DNA from 3 places in the Streptomyces sp. NPDC126499 genome. Region 2 is predicted to be linked to each of the others. Evidence: riboswitches for the same ligand, from Rfam matches in the RefSeq annotation. Region 2 holds a riboswitch; each other region holds the start of a gene.

What was found. Region 2 has a riboswitch for cyclic di-AMP ahead of ABTZ91_RS26180 (M23 family metallopeptidase). Riboswitches for the same ligand answer to the same signal wherever they lie in the genome.
Positions count from the first base shown of each region.
Region 1: another riboswitch for cyclic di-AMP. It lies ahead of ABTZ91_RS21985 (transglycosylase family protein); the one in region 2 lies ahead of ABTZ91_RS26180 (M23 family metallopeptidase).
Region 3: another riboswitch for cyclic di-AMP. It lies ahead of ABTZ91_RS02885 (C40 family peptidase); the one in region 2 lies ahead of ABTZ91_RS26180 (M23 family metallopeptidase).

Region 1 covers NZ_JBEOUO010000014.1:151,025-155,037, forward strand. The annotation lists gene ABTZ91_RS21975 (cytochrome P450) at 1-231, shown strand, start outside; gene ABTZ91_RS21980 (transglycosylase family protein) at 351-1,397, shown strand; cyclic di-AMP (ydaO/yuaA leader) riboswitch at 1,656-1,861, shown strand; gene ABTZ91_RS21985 (transglycosylase family protein) at 1,865-2,557, shown strand; gene eno (phosphopyruvate hydratase) at 2,823-4,013, shown strand, end outside.
Region 2 covers NZ_JBEOUO010000020.1:119,263-123,275, reverse strand. The annotation lists gene ABTZ91_RS26180 (M23 family metallopeptidase) at 119-889, opposite strand; cyclic di-AMP (ydaO/yuaA leader) riboswitch at 902-1,067, opposite strand; gene ABTZ91_RS26175 (pitrilysin family protein) at 1,270-2,637, opposite strand; gene ABTZ91_RS26170 (pitrilysin family protein) at 2,664-4,010, opposite strand.
Region 3 covers NZ_JBEOUO010000002.1:32,846-36,858, forward strand. The annotation lists gene ABTZ91_RS02860 (hypothetical protein) at 1-285, shown strand, start outside; gene ABTZ91_RS02865 (transposase) at 370-579, opposite strand; gene ABTZ91_RS02870 (hypothetical protein) at 664-957, opposite strand; gene ABTZ91_RS02875 (VOC family protein) at 960-1,436, opposite strand; gene ABTZ91_RS02880 (ATP-binding protein) at 1,689-2,120, shown strand; gene ABTZ91_RS02885 (C40 family peptidase) at 2,123-2,599, opposite strand; cyclic di-AMP (ydaO/yuaA leader) riboswitch at 2,603-2,802, opposite strand; gene ABTZ91_RS02890 (hypothetical protein) at 3,117-3,422, opposite strand; gene ABTZ91_RS02895 (ATP-dependent Clp protease proteolytic subunit) at 3,430-4,013, opposite strand, start outside.

The DNA.
Region 1 (4,013 bases), on a different contig from region 2:
GCGCGGCGCGACAACCAGCACCTCGGGTACGGGCACGGCATCCACTACTGCCTGGGGGCGCCGCTGGCCCGTCTGGAGGGGCAGACGGCGCTCGCGACCCTGCTGACCCGCCTGCCGGACCTGCGACTTGGCGTGGAACCGGAGGAACTGCGGTGGCGCGGCGGGCTCATCATGCGGGGACTTCGCACCCTTCCGGTGGCCTTCGCCCCGGAGGGCACCACCGCCCGCTGACTGACGTTCCGTCAGAAATGTGATCTTCGCGTGATCGGGGCTGCATCGGCTTGTGACTTCCGTTCGAATGCCGCTACGTTCACCCGCAACCTCAGCAGTCACGCGAAAGGCTCTTTCGTATGCGCTCCGGAAACGGACGTCACCGCAGACCCCGCCAGGCTCCCGCTCTCGTCGTCGCCGCGGGTGTGACCGGATCGGCCATGGCGCTGCCGTTGCTCGCCGCCGGTTCCGCCTCCGCCGCCGACGCGGCGACCTGGGACCGGGTCGCCGAATGCGAGTCGGGCGGGGCCTGGAGCGCCAACTTCGGCAACGGGCTCTACGGTGGGCTGCAGTTCACCCAGGAGAGCTGGGAGCGGCACGGCGGCCTCGCCTACGCCCCGAGCGCGGACCTCGCCAGCCGCGCGCAGCAGATCGCGATCGCCGACAAGGCGCTCGCCGCCGGCGACACCCAGTGGGCCACCTGCGCCCCGATCGCCGGCCTCACGAACGACGGCAAGGTGCCCGCCGTCGACCCGGGCCCCGGTGTCACCCCCAAGAAGCCCATGGGGCCCGTCCCCGAGTCCAACCGCACCGACGGCCTGCCGGCCGACACCACCACCGGCACCGGGACCGCCGCGCCCTCGGCGCCGGCCACGACCCCCGTCGCGCCGACCTCCCCGACCTCCCCGGCCGCCCCGTCGACGGGTCCCTCGACGGGCTCCCCGACGGCGCCCTCGACCGGGTCCCCGACCGCGCCCACCACCCCCGTGACCCCCGGCAGTCCCGTAACGCCCGGTACGCCCGTAACACCGGACGTGTCCGTTACGCCGGGTGCGCCGGGTGCGCCCGGCTCGCCGGGCGGGACCGCCCCCGGCACCGGCAAGCACCGGGGTGACGCCGCGACAGAAGAACCGGGCATGACGGACACGGGCTCCGAATCCGGGCGCCATGCGGCACCGGCTGACGGGGCGACGGGCGGTGTGACCGGCGACCATTCGGACAAGGCGGACGAATACACCGTCAAGCCGGGTGACAGTCTGTCGGACATTGCGCGGGAGAACGGTCTCCTCGGCGGCTGGAACGCCCTCTACGACGCCAACAAGGAGACGGTCGGCTCCGACCCGGATCTCATCCTCCCTGGTCAGAGCCTGGAACTGCTGCCCGAACCGACCGTGCTCGGGGAGTAGTTCGGGGGCTAATGTCCGTTCTGTGCGAGTGAGACATGGGTCTCTCTTGTCGAACGGGCGTGTCACGTCCGCAAACTTTGCTCGCGCCGCCGCTCACCTGCGCAAACGCCACCTGACGGGGTGCAAGTAGGGGCGATTTTCCCGGCTTGATGGTCTTTGAACTTCCCCCGGGTCTGTGTCTACGGTCGTGACCGCTCGCCACCGCGGGCCCCACCGACCGGGAACGCCGAATCCTGCCGCCGGTCGATGGGAACAGTCGTCGCGCAAGCGCCGAAGGCAGGAGCGGGGGACCCAGGTAAGTCGCCGGCCCCGGCCGCCCGAGACGGGCGGCCGACGACCGGCTTGGGGTGAAGCCGCGTGCACGTCACGCGGCCGGGCAATTCCTCCCGGGTTCCGACGGAACCGGGGAGGCCCCATCGGCCCGAACCCGACAGCTCACCTCGCAGGCGTCGGTGAGGGAGATTTCCATGCTGCTTTCCGGCAAGGGCAAACACCGTCGTTCCTCCAAGGCCACCCGCGCCGTCGCGCTCGCCGGTGCCGCCGGTGTCGCCATCGCGGCCCCGCTGATGGGCGCGTCCTCGGCCTCGGCCGCCACCGCCTCCGAGTGGGACGCCGTCGCCCAGTGCGAGTCCGGCGGCAACTGGTCCATCAACACCGGCAACGGCTACTACGGCGGCCTGCAGTTCTCGGCCTCCACCTGGGCCGCGTACGGCGGCACCGCCTACGCCCCCACCGCCGACCAGGCCTCCAAGTCCCAGCAGATCGCCGTCGCCGAGAAGGTCCTCGCGGGCCAGGGCAAGGGCGCGTGGCCGAGCTGCGGCGTGGGCCTGTCCAGCGCCTCGTACGACGGCGGCTCCGCCGAGCAGGCGCAGCCGCGGCCGGAGCGGAAGGCCGAGCAGCCGACCACCCGCAGCGAGCAGCGCACCGCGCCGAAGAGCACGGCCAAGAAGAGCGAGTCGAAGCAGACCGTCACCACCCCGACCGGCAAGAAGGTCAAGAAGGGCGACGGCGAGTACAAGGTCGTGACCGGCGACACGCTCAGCAAGATCGCCCAGGCGCACGGCGTCGAGGGCGGCTGGGAGAAGCTCTTCGAGCTGAACAAGGACGTCGTCCAGGACGCCGACCTCATCTACCCGGGCCAGCAGCTCCACCTGAAGTAGTCCGGGCGACTGCCCCCTCCCCGCGGTGACCACCCCGGCCCGGAGCGCCCTTCCCCCGTGCGCTCCGGGCCGGGGTCTGCCCTTTCCCGCCCTACCGATGAGTAGGTAGGGGGCTTTCGTCCCGGGATGCATGCCCTCGGGTCCTTTTTCGTCCCAGGGGGCGGGCGCCCGGCTGGCCGGAGGCCCCCGGGCGGTTAGGCTCTTGTCGCAAGGCGAACGAGACCTTGCCGCATGCGTCACAACCAGCGTCACATCCCAGAAGGAGATGCTCGTGCCGTCCATCGACGTCGTCGTAGCCCGGGAAATCCTGGACTCCCGAGGCAACCCCACGGTCGAGGTCGAGGTCGGCCTCGACGACGGCAGCACCGGCCGTGCTGCCGTCCCGTCCGGTGCCTCCACCGGTGCGTTCGAGGCCCTCGAGCTCCGCGACGGTGACCCCAACCGTTACCAGGGCAAGGGCGTGGAGAAGGCCGTTCTCGCCGTCATCGAGCAGATCGGCCCCGAGCTGGTCGGTTACGACGCCACCGAGCAGCGCCTGATCGACCAGGCGATGTTCGACCTGGACGCCACCCCGGACAAGTCCTCCCTCGGCGCCAACGCCATCCTCGGCGTCTCCCTCGCCGTCGCGCACGCCGCCTCCGAGGCCTCCGACCTGCCGCTCTTCCGCTACCTCGGCGGCCCGAACGCGCACCTGCTGCCCGTTCCGATGATGAACATCCTGAACGGCGGCTCGCACGCCGACTCCAACGTGGACATCCAGGAGTTCATGATCGCGCCGATCGGCGCCGAGTCCTTCTCCGAGGCCCTGCGCTGGGGCACCGAGGTCTACCACACCCTGAAGAAGGTCCTGAAGGACAAGGGCCTGTCCACCGGCCTCGGCGACGAGGGCGGCTTCGCCCCGAACCTCGGCTCCAACCGCGAGGCCCTCGACCTCATCCTCGAGGCCATCAAGCAGGCCGGCTACGTGCCCGGCAAGGACATCGCGCTCGCGCTCGACGTCGCCGCCTCCGAGTTCTACAAGGACGGCTCGTACGAGTTCGAGGGCAAGTCCCGCTCGGCCGCCGAGATGACCGAGTACTACGAGGAGCTCGTCTCCGCGTACCCGCTGGTCTCCATCGAGGACCCGCTCTTCGAGGACGACTGGGCCGGCTGGAAGGCCATCACCGAGAAGCTCGGCACCAAGGTGCAGCTCGTCGGCGACGACCTGTTCGTCACCAATCCCGAGCGCCTCGCCCGCGGCATCGAGGAGGGCTCCGCCAACGCCCTCCTGGTCAAGGTCAACCAGATCGGCTCGCTGACCGAGACCCTGGACGCCGTCGAGCTCGCCCAGCGCAACGGCTTCAAGTGCATGATGTCCCACCGCTCCGGCGAGACCGAGGACGTCACCATCGCCGACCTGGCCGTCGCCACCAACTGCGGCCAGATCAAGACCGGCGCCCCGGCCCGCTCCGAGCGC
Region 2 (4,013 bases):
GCCGCCCGGCAATTCGGGAACGAAAAAGGCCCCGGCTCGCAGGAGCCGGGGCCTTTTCTGTCGCGTCGGCCGCGTCGGGCGCACCCGTTCGCGCCGGTCGTATCGGCGGGTCCGTCGGTCAGACGTTGACGCCGCGGGCGCGGAGGTAGGAGATCGGGTTGATGTCCGAGCCGTACTCGGCGCTGGTGCGCGCCTCGAAGTGGAGGTGCGGGCCGGTGGAGTTGCCGGAGTTGCCGGAGACACCGATCTGCTCGCCGGGGGTGACCTTCTGGCCGACGTACACGTTGATCGCCGAGAGGTGGCCGTACTGGGTGTACGTGCCGTCGTGCATCCGGATGACGATGTTGTTGCCGTACGCGCCGCCCCAGCCGGCCTCGACGACGGTGCCGGAGCCGACGGAGACGACCTTGCTGCCGTAGGAGGCGTGGAAGTCGATGCCGGAGTGGCTGCCGGAGGACCAGAGCGAGCCGCCGGTCTTGTAGCCGGTGGACACGTACGTGCCGGCGACGGGGAGCTGGAAGGAGTTCAGGCGCTTGCGCTCGGCCTCGCGGGCGGCGCGCTCCTTGGCCGCGCGGGCCTCCTTGGCGCGGGCCTCGGCCTTGCGCTTCGCCTCGGCGGCGGCCTTGGCCCGGGCGGCGGCCTCGTAGGCCTCCTCCTCCTGGGCGGCGGCCTGGGCGTCGACCCGCTCGGCGAGGGACTCCTCGGTGATCACCTGGGTGAGACCGGTGTCCTCGGGAGAGGGTTCCTCCGTGTCGGCGGCGAACGCCGGGGAGGCGAGGGTGCCGATGACGCCGGTGGTGGCGAGCGTCGCCACGCCGGCGATGCCGGCGCCGCGGCGCGCCAGTCGGCTCGGACCACGATGCTTCCCGGTGGCACGGGTGAACGCCATGTAGTGGCTGATCCTTTCCTTCCCTCTCGCCTACCGGGTTAGCTGACGGGTTCGGAGCAGGAAGGTCTCCTACGGGCCCCTCCGCGCGGAGCGAAGGCGTCCGATTCACCCCAGGGACTGCGTGCGGGTCCCCGGCTCCCCAGGCTCGCGCCTTGCGGGGACTCGGCGATGACTGTCCGTTGCCGCGGATGCGGCGTGGTGCGACGGCCGGACAGCCGGGTCGACGCTAGGCGGATCTTCATCCGATCGGCAAACAGACGCGGTCATTTGTAAGACATGCCACAGGGCATTCAGACATGATCAACGACAATACGGACATACGAGAGGACCCCGGCGAAGCAGGTCGCCGGGGTCCTCCGCCGTGCGTGACGGCGGCTCAATCAGCCGGTGACGACGCTCACTTCGCCGATGCCGAGCGCCCGCACCGGCTCCGCGATCTTCGACGCGTCACCGACGAGCACGGTCACGAGCCGGTCCACCGGGAAGGCGTTGACCACGGCCGCGGTCGCCTCCACCGTGCCCGTCTCGGCCAGTCGCGCGTACAACTGCGCCTGGTAGTCGTCCGGGAGGTGCTGCTCGACCTGGTCGGCGAGGGTGCCCGCCACGGAGGCGGCCGTCTCGTACTTGAGCGGGGCGACCCCCACCAGGTTCTGCACGGCGACGTCCCGCTCGGCGTCGGTCAGTCCCTCGGCGGCGAGGGTGCGCAGCACCTTCCACAGGTCGTCAAGGGCCGGACCGGTGTTGGGGGTGTCGACGGAGCCGCTGATGGCGAGCATGGAGGCGCCGTTGCCCTTGCCGTCGGAGCGCAGCACCTGGCCGAAGGCCCGCACGCCGTACGTGTATCCCTTCTCCTCGCGCAGCACGCGGTCCAGCCGGGAGGTGAGGGTGCCGCCGAGGCAGTACGTGCCGAGCACCTGGGCCGGCCAGACGCGGTCGTGGCGGTCGGCGCCGACGCGGCCGATGAGCAGCTGCGTCTGGACGGCGCCGGGGCGGTCCACGATGACGACCCGGCCGGTGTCGTCGGCCGTGATCGGCGGCATGGGGCGGGGCGCGGCCGGCGCGCCCGTCCAGGCGCCGAGGGTGTCGTCGAGGACCTTGTCCAGGTCGACGCCGGTGAGGTCGCCGACGACCACGGCGGTGGCCGCGGTCGGCCGCACGTGCGCGTCGAAGAAGGCGCGGACGGCGGCGGCGTCGATCGCGCCGACGGTCTCCTCGGTGCCCTGGCGCGGCCGGGACATCCGGGACGAGGCCGGGAACAGCTCCTTGGAGAGCTGCTTGGCGGCGCGGCGGGCGGGGTTGGCCGTCTCGTGGGGGATCTCGTCGAGCCGGTTGCGCACCAGGCGCTCGATCTCGCTCTCGGCGAAGGCCGGGGCGATCAGGGCCTCGGAGAGCAGGCCGAGCGCCTTGGGCAGCCGGGAGACCGGGACCTCCAGGGAGACCCGTACACCGGGGTGGTCCGCGTGCGCGTCGAGGGTGGCGCCGCAGCGCTCGAGCTCGGCGGCGAACTCCTCGGCGCTGTGCTGGTCGGTGCCCTCGGACAGGGCCCGCGCCATGATGGTGGCGACGCCGTCGAGGCCCTCGGGCTCGGCGTCGAGCGGGGCGTCGAGGACGATCTCGACGGCCACCACCTGCTGTCCGGGGCGGTGGCAGCGCAGCACGGTCAGGCCGTTGTCGAGCGCGCCGCGCTCCGGGGCGGGGAACGCCCAGGGCTTGGCCTCGCCCGGCCGGGGCTGCGGGTGGAAGGTCATGCTCGTCAAAGACGCGGCAGCGTCGGTCACTGGTCCGCTCCCTCTTCCTCGTCGCTGTCGCTCTGTTCGCCGGTCACCGGCTCGTAGACCAGGACGGCTCGGTTGTCCGGGCGCAGCCGGGCCGCGGCGACCTCGCGCACCTCGTCGGCGGTGACGTCGAGGACCCGGTTCACGGCGGTCAGGGCGAGCTGCGGGTCGCCGAACAGCACCGCGTACCGGCACAGTTCGTCGGCGCGGCCCGCGACCGTGCCGAGCCGGTCCAGCCACTCGCGCTCCAGCTGGGCCTGGGCGCGCTCCATCTCCTCGGGCGTCGGTCCGTCGGCGGCGAAGCGGGCGAGCTCCTCGTCGACGGCGGCCTCGATCCGCGGCACCTCGACGCCACCGGAGGTCTTGACGTCCAGCCAGCCCAGCGAGGGCGCTCCGGCCAGGCGCAGCAGGCCGAAGCCGGCGGCGACGGCCGTGCGGTCGCGGCGGACCAGGCGGTTGTGGAGGCGGGAGGACTCACCGCCGCCGAGGATGGTCAGGGCGAGGTCGGCCGCGTCGCACGCGCGGGTGCCGTCGTGCGGGAGCCGGTAGGCGGCCATCAGCGCGCGGGCCGGGACCTCCTCCTCGACGACCTCGCGCAGCTGCCCGCCGATGACGTCGGGCAGCGAGCCGTCGCGCGGCTCGGGCTTGCCGTCGTGGGCCGGGATGGAGCCGAAGTACTTCTCGACCCAGGCGAGGGTCTGCTGCGGATCGATGTCGCCGACGACCGACAGCACCGCGTTGTTCGGCGCGTAGTAGGTACGGAAGAAGTTCCGGGCGTCTTCCAGGGTGGCGGCGTCCAGGTCGGCCATCGAGCCGATCGGCGTGTGGTGGTACGGGTGGCCCTCGGGGTACGCGAGGGCGGTCAGCCGCTCGAAGGCGGTGCCGTACGGCACGTTGTCGTAGCGCTGGCGGCGCTCGTTCTTGACGACGTCCCGCTGGTTCTCCATGGACTCGTCGTCCAGGGCCGCGAGCAGCGAGCCCATGCGGTCGGCCTCCAGCCAGAGCGCCAGCTCCAGCTGGTGCGCGGGCATGGTCTCGAAGTAGTTGGTGCGCTCGAAGCTCGTCGTGCCGTTGAGCGAGCCCCCGGCGCCCTGGACCAGCTCGAAGTGGCCGTTGCCGTGGACCTGCTTCGACCCCTGGAACATCAGGTGCTCGAAGAGGTGGGCGAGGCCGGTGCGGCCCTTCACCTCGTGGCGCGAGCCGACGTCGTACCAGAGGCAGACCGCGGCGACCGGGGTCAGGTGGTCCTCGGAGAGCACCACGCGCAGGCCGTTGGACAGCCGGTGCTCGGTCGCTGTCAGGCCGCCGGAGCCGGCTTCGGCCGTGGCCGTGTGACCCATGGGCATGTA
Region 3 (4,013 bases), on a different contig from region 2:
GTCGCCCTCATGGAGCAGGGAACGGTGCCCACGGCGGTGGCGATCTCCACGCTGGACGTGTGCCAGCCCGCCCTGGGCTTGGGAGAGGACCCGTCTGTCCACTGGGGCCTGACCCACTTCCTCCTCGACGGTCATCACAAACTGGAGGCCGCTGCCACAGCCGGCCGGCCGGTGCTGCTCCTCTCGCTCCTGACCCTGGGCGAGAGCCTCGCCGGAGCGGAGGACTGTACACGCCTCCCCGCACTGCGGGCTCGACCCCGTTCGGCTCGGGCGACCGGCACCTGAGCCAGCGCCGAAGAGCATGCCTGGGGGCCAACAGCAGCGCACACCCAGGCCACCGAGGTTTTGTCGTCAAATGTCACGCCCGCATCAGGAGGGACGCGAGAGTGTCCGCCGCCCACCTGCGAAAACGCGTGTGCAGCGTCGCGCACGGAGCGTAGGCAGGTTCCGCCAGGGCGTCCCGGTCCGGAACTTCCCCACCATCCCCTTCAGGGCCCGGTGGTCGTCCGGCCGCTTCCGTCCCCGCAACGACACGGGCAGCAACGGCCGGGCGAAACGCCACTCGGCCAGACAGTTCATGGCGACGTATCACGACACCGTGACCCCAAAAATCATTTGGAGACACGCTCTAGGGACGGGGCGGCTCCCGGCGGGGTCCGGTCGTCAGCTGTCGCTTCCCGCTCCCGGGCCCCGTCCTTCCTCGGAGCGGTCGCGGCCCTCTCCGGCCGTGCCCCGGCGCCCGTGCGGATGGCGCTGTTCCTCGCGGCCGAGGCCCGGGGACTGGCGCTTGGCGTCCATGCCGTGGTCGTCGGGCGCGGCGTCGCCGAGGCTGCCCCGTACGGCCTCCTCCGCCTCCCGGCGGGCCTCGGCGTCGCCGCTCTCGCCGACGGCCTGGGACGGTGTGGTCCGGGGCGGCCGGTCGGCGGGCAGTGTGCGTCGGCGCTCGTGGTGGCTCATGATCACCCTCCTGGCGTGGTGGTCGAGGGGGACGGGTTTGTACGCGGCTGCCCCGCCGGATCAGGGTGAAACGCGCCGTTCGGTGCCTGTGCGGGGGCCAGGACGAAGGCGTGGCCGGCCGGGTCCGTGTAGCGACGCACGTCGGTGCGCCGGTCGAGGCGGGCGCCGTTGCGTTCGGCGGCGACCGGGCGGGCGCCCAGGGAGATCGCTTCCCGCTCGGCCTCGTCGAGTGCGTCGGGGGCGACGAGGATCCGCAGGTGGGCCTGCTGGGAGTCCTCCGGGCGCGGCCAGCTCGGCGGTGCCTGGCCGGGGTCGCGGCGGATGCCGAGGGCGGGACCGGTGGGGGACTGGAGCAGGAGCAGGTCGGGGTCGCCGTCGGCCGGTTCGACGGTGGCGCCGAGCAGGGTGGCGTAGAAGCGGGCGAGGGGTTCGGGATCGCTGCTGTCGAGGACGAGGACGGTCGTCTTGGGAACGGTCATACGGTTCGTGTGCCCGCTCAACGTCCGTACAGGCGTGGCCGGTCGGCCCCGCGCCCGATCCGCCCGGCCTGCACGCCCGCCCGGTCCGCCACCGGTCCGCCGCCGATCCGCTCGCCCGTCGGACGGTTCACTGCTTCGGGCGACAGATATCCGTATATCGCGGTGGATCGCCCCCCGGGGCGGCACGATCGGTGGCACTCTGACGCGAAGAGCGAGCCGGGCGGGGCCCGGTGGGAAAGGGACAGCGTCGCCATGGCAGACCATCAGGAAGCAACCGTCACGCTGCCGAGCGATCCCGCCTCGGTCGCTGCCGCCCGGCGGTACGTCGCCGAGGTCCTCTCCTCCTGGGGTCTCGGCGACGGCACCGACATCGCGGACACGGTCCGGCTGGTCGTCTCGGAGCTGGCGACCAACGCCGTGCAGCACACCTTCGGGCAGTCGCCCACCTTCACGGTCGACGTCCGTCTGGAGCGGGACGAGCTGCTGCGCATCGGGGTCACCGACAGCCATCCGCGGTGGCCCCAGCGCCTCCCGGCGGCGGTCCAGCAGGACAACGGCCGGGGCATGGTCATCATCCGTTACCTGGCCGCCGAGGCGGGCGGCCGGCTGTCGGTGACGCCGACGGCCGAGGGCGGGAAGACCGTCTGGATCGACCTGCCCTGGCCGGCGGCGGTTCCCGGCTGACGTCAGCGGACCCGGCCGTAGAGGACCTTCGACGTCCAGATCCGGTCGAGCTTCACCCACGAGCCCTGCTTCGGCGAGTGCCAGATCTTGTTGTTCCCCGCGTAGATGCCGACGTGGTACACCCTTCCACCGGAATGGAAGAAGACGAGGTCCCCCTTCTGCCGGCTCGACGCGGAGATGTGCCGGGTCTTGTTGTACTGCTGCTGCGCGGTGCGGGGCAGCGTCTTGCCCGCCTTCTTGTACGAGTAGAGCGTGAGGCCCGAGCAGTCGAAACGGGTGGGGCCGGCCGCACCGTACTTGTAGGGCGATCCCTTCTTCGAGGCCGCGACGTTCAACGCCTTGCCGGCGTACGAGGTGGCGGCCTGGGCCTCGGGTGCCGCTCCTGGGGCGAGCAGCGTGCCGCCGACGGCGGCGAGGGTGAGAGCCGAGACGGCTCCGGCCCGGGACAGCAGGGACGGGACATGAATCTGCGCAGTCATGCGCAACCCTTCGTCAGCCGCCTGTGAAGGATGACCTGTCGGGTTCGGGCAGGCGAAGATGCCCGGCCGCGGCTGCGGCTTCACCCCGAGGAACGTCCCCCACTGCGCGAGACGTCCCGTGTTGCTCGGGTCCTCCACTCCTGCCGATCCACTCCTGTCGACCAGACGTCCGGGACGGCGGCAGGACTCGGCGTCCGCCCGGACCGCCCCGCCTCGGGTGGCGGGGGCTTGTCGTCGACAGGGATCTTGACTCACACACTGGCCCGAATCCGAGCTGAAACGGCGATTTGTGAGGCTCCTCACGACTGATCCATACGGGTGGACAGTCGGGATTCGGGACCCTCGATGTTTGGCCGACGGGCCCTTCACCAGGGGTGGAACGCCCGATTCCGCCAGATGCGTACACCCGTTGCGCAACTCACCTGAGTTTTATGTCGATACATCGACTACGCCGAACGAGGGAGGGATTCTGCGGTCCGCGTGCCCCGAGTGGACCTCGACACGACACGCCCCGATGTCAACTCACCTGGTCCCCGGGGACGGTGACGCGCCCGGAACGCCGCTCGCCGTCGAGCGTCCGCAGCGCCCGCGCCAGCGTGTCGGCGTGCACCTCGCTCTCACCCCGCATGTGCATGAGCGTCAGCGCGTCACGCAGCGCCGTCGCACGGCCGACCAGCGCCTGCGCCGCGCGGAGCGCCCCATAGGTATGCGAGGTCCTGGATGGATTGATCCGGCCCAGCAGGTCGACGACTTCGAGGTACGCGTCGACGAACTCGCCCTCGGCGCGGGTCAGCGCGGGCAGCGGCGGCAGCTCCGGAAGCACGTCGGCCTCACTCCTTCCCGGCGCCGGCGGTCCCGCGGCGGCTCTCGACGACGTGGTCCACCAGGCCGTACGCCACCGCGCCCGCCGCGTCGAGCACGGTGGTCCGGTCGATGTCGGCGTCGACGCGCTCGTGGTCCTTGCCGGTGTGCTCCGCGAGCAGTCCGGCGACCAGGGCGCGCTGCCGCAGCAATTCCCGTGCCTGGATGTCGAGATCGCTGGGCTGTCCCCGCAACGGCTCGTCCAGCGTGGGCTGCTGGAGGACGATCCGGGCCCCCGGCAGGGTGAGCCGCCGGCCGGGCGTGCCGGCGGCGAGCAGCACCGCGGCGGGCCCCACGGCCTGGCCGAGGCAGATGGTCTCCACCTCGCAGGAGACCGTGCGGATCGTGTCGTACACCGAGGTCATGGCGCTGATCGAGCCGCCGGGGGAATTCACGTAGAGGCTGATGACGCTCTCGGGGGCGGCGTGGTCGAGGTACAGGAACTGCGCGATCGCGTCGTTGGCCGCGGTCTCGTCGATCGCCGTGCCGAGGAAGACGATCCGCTCTTCGAGCAGCTTCGAGTACGGGTCGAGGGTGCGGGTGCCGAGGCTGG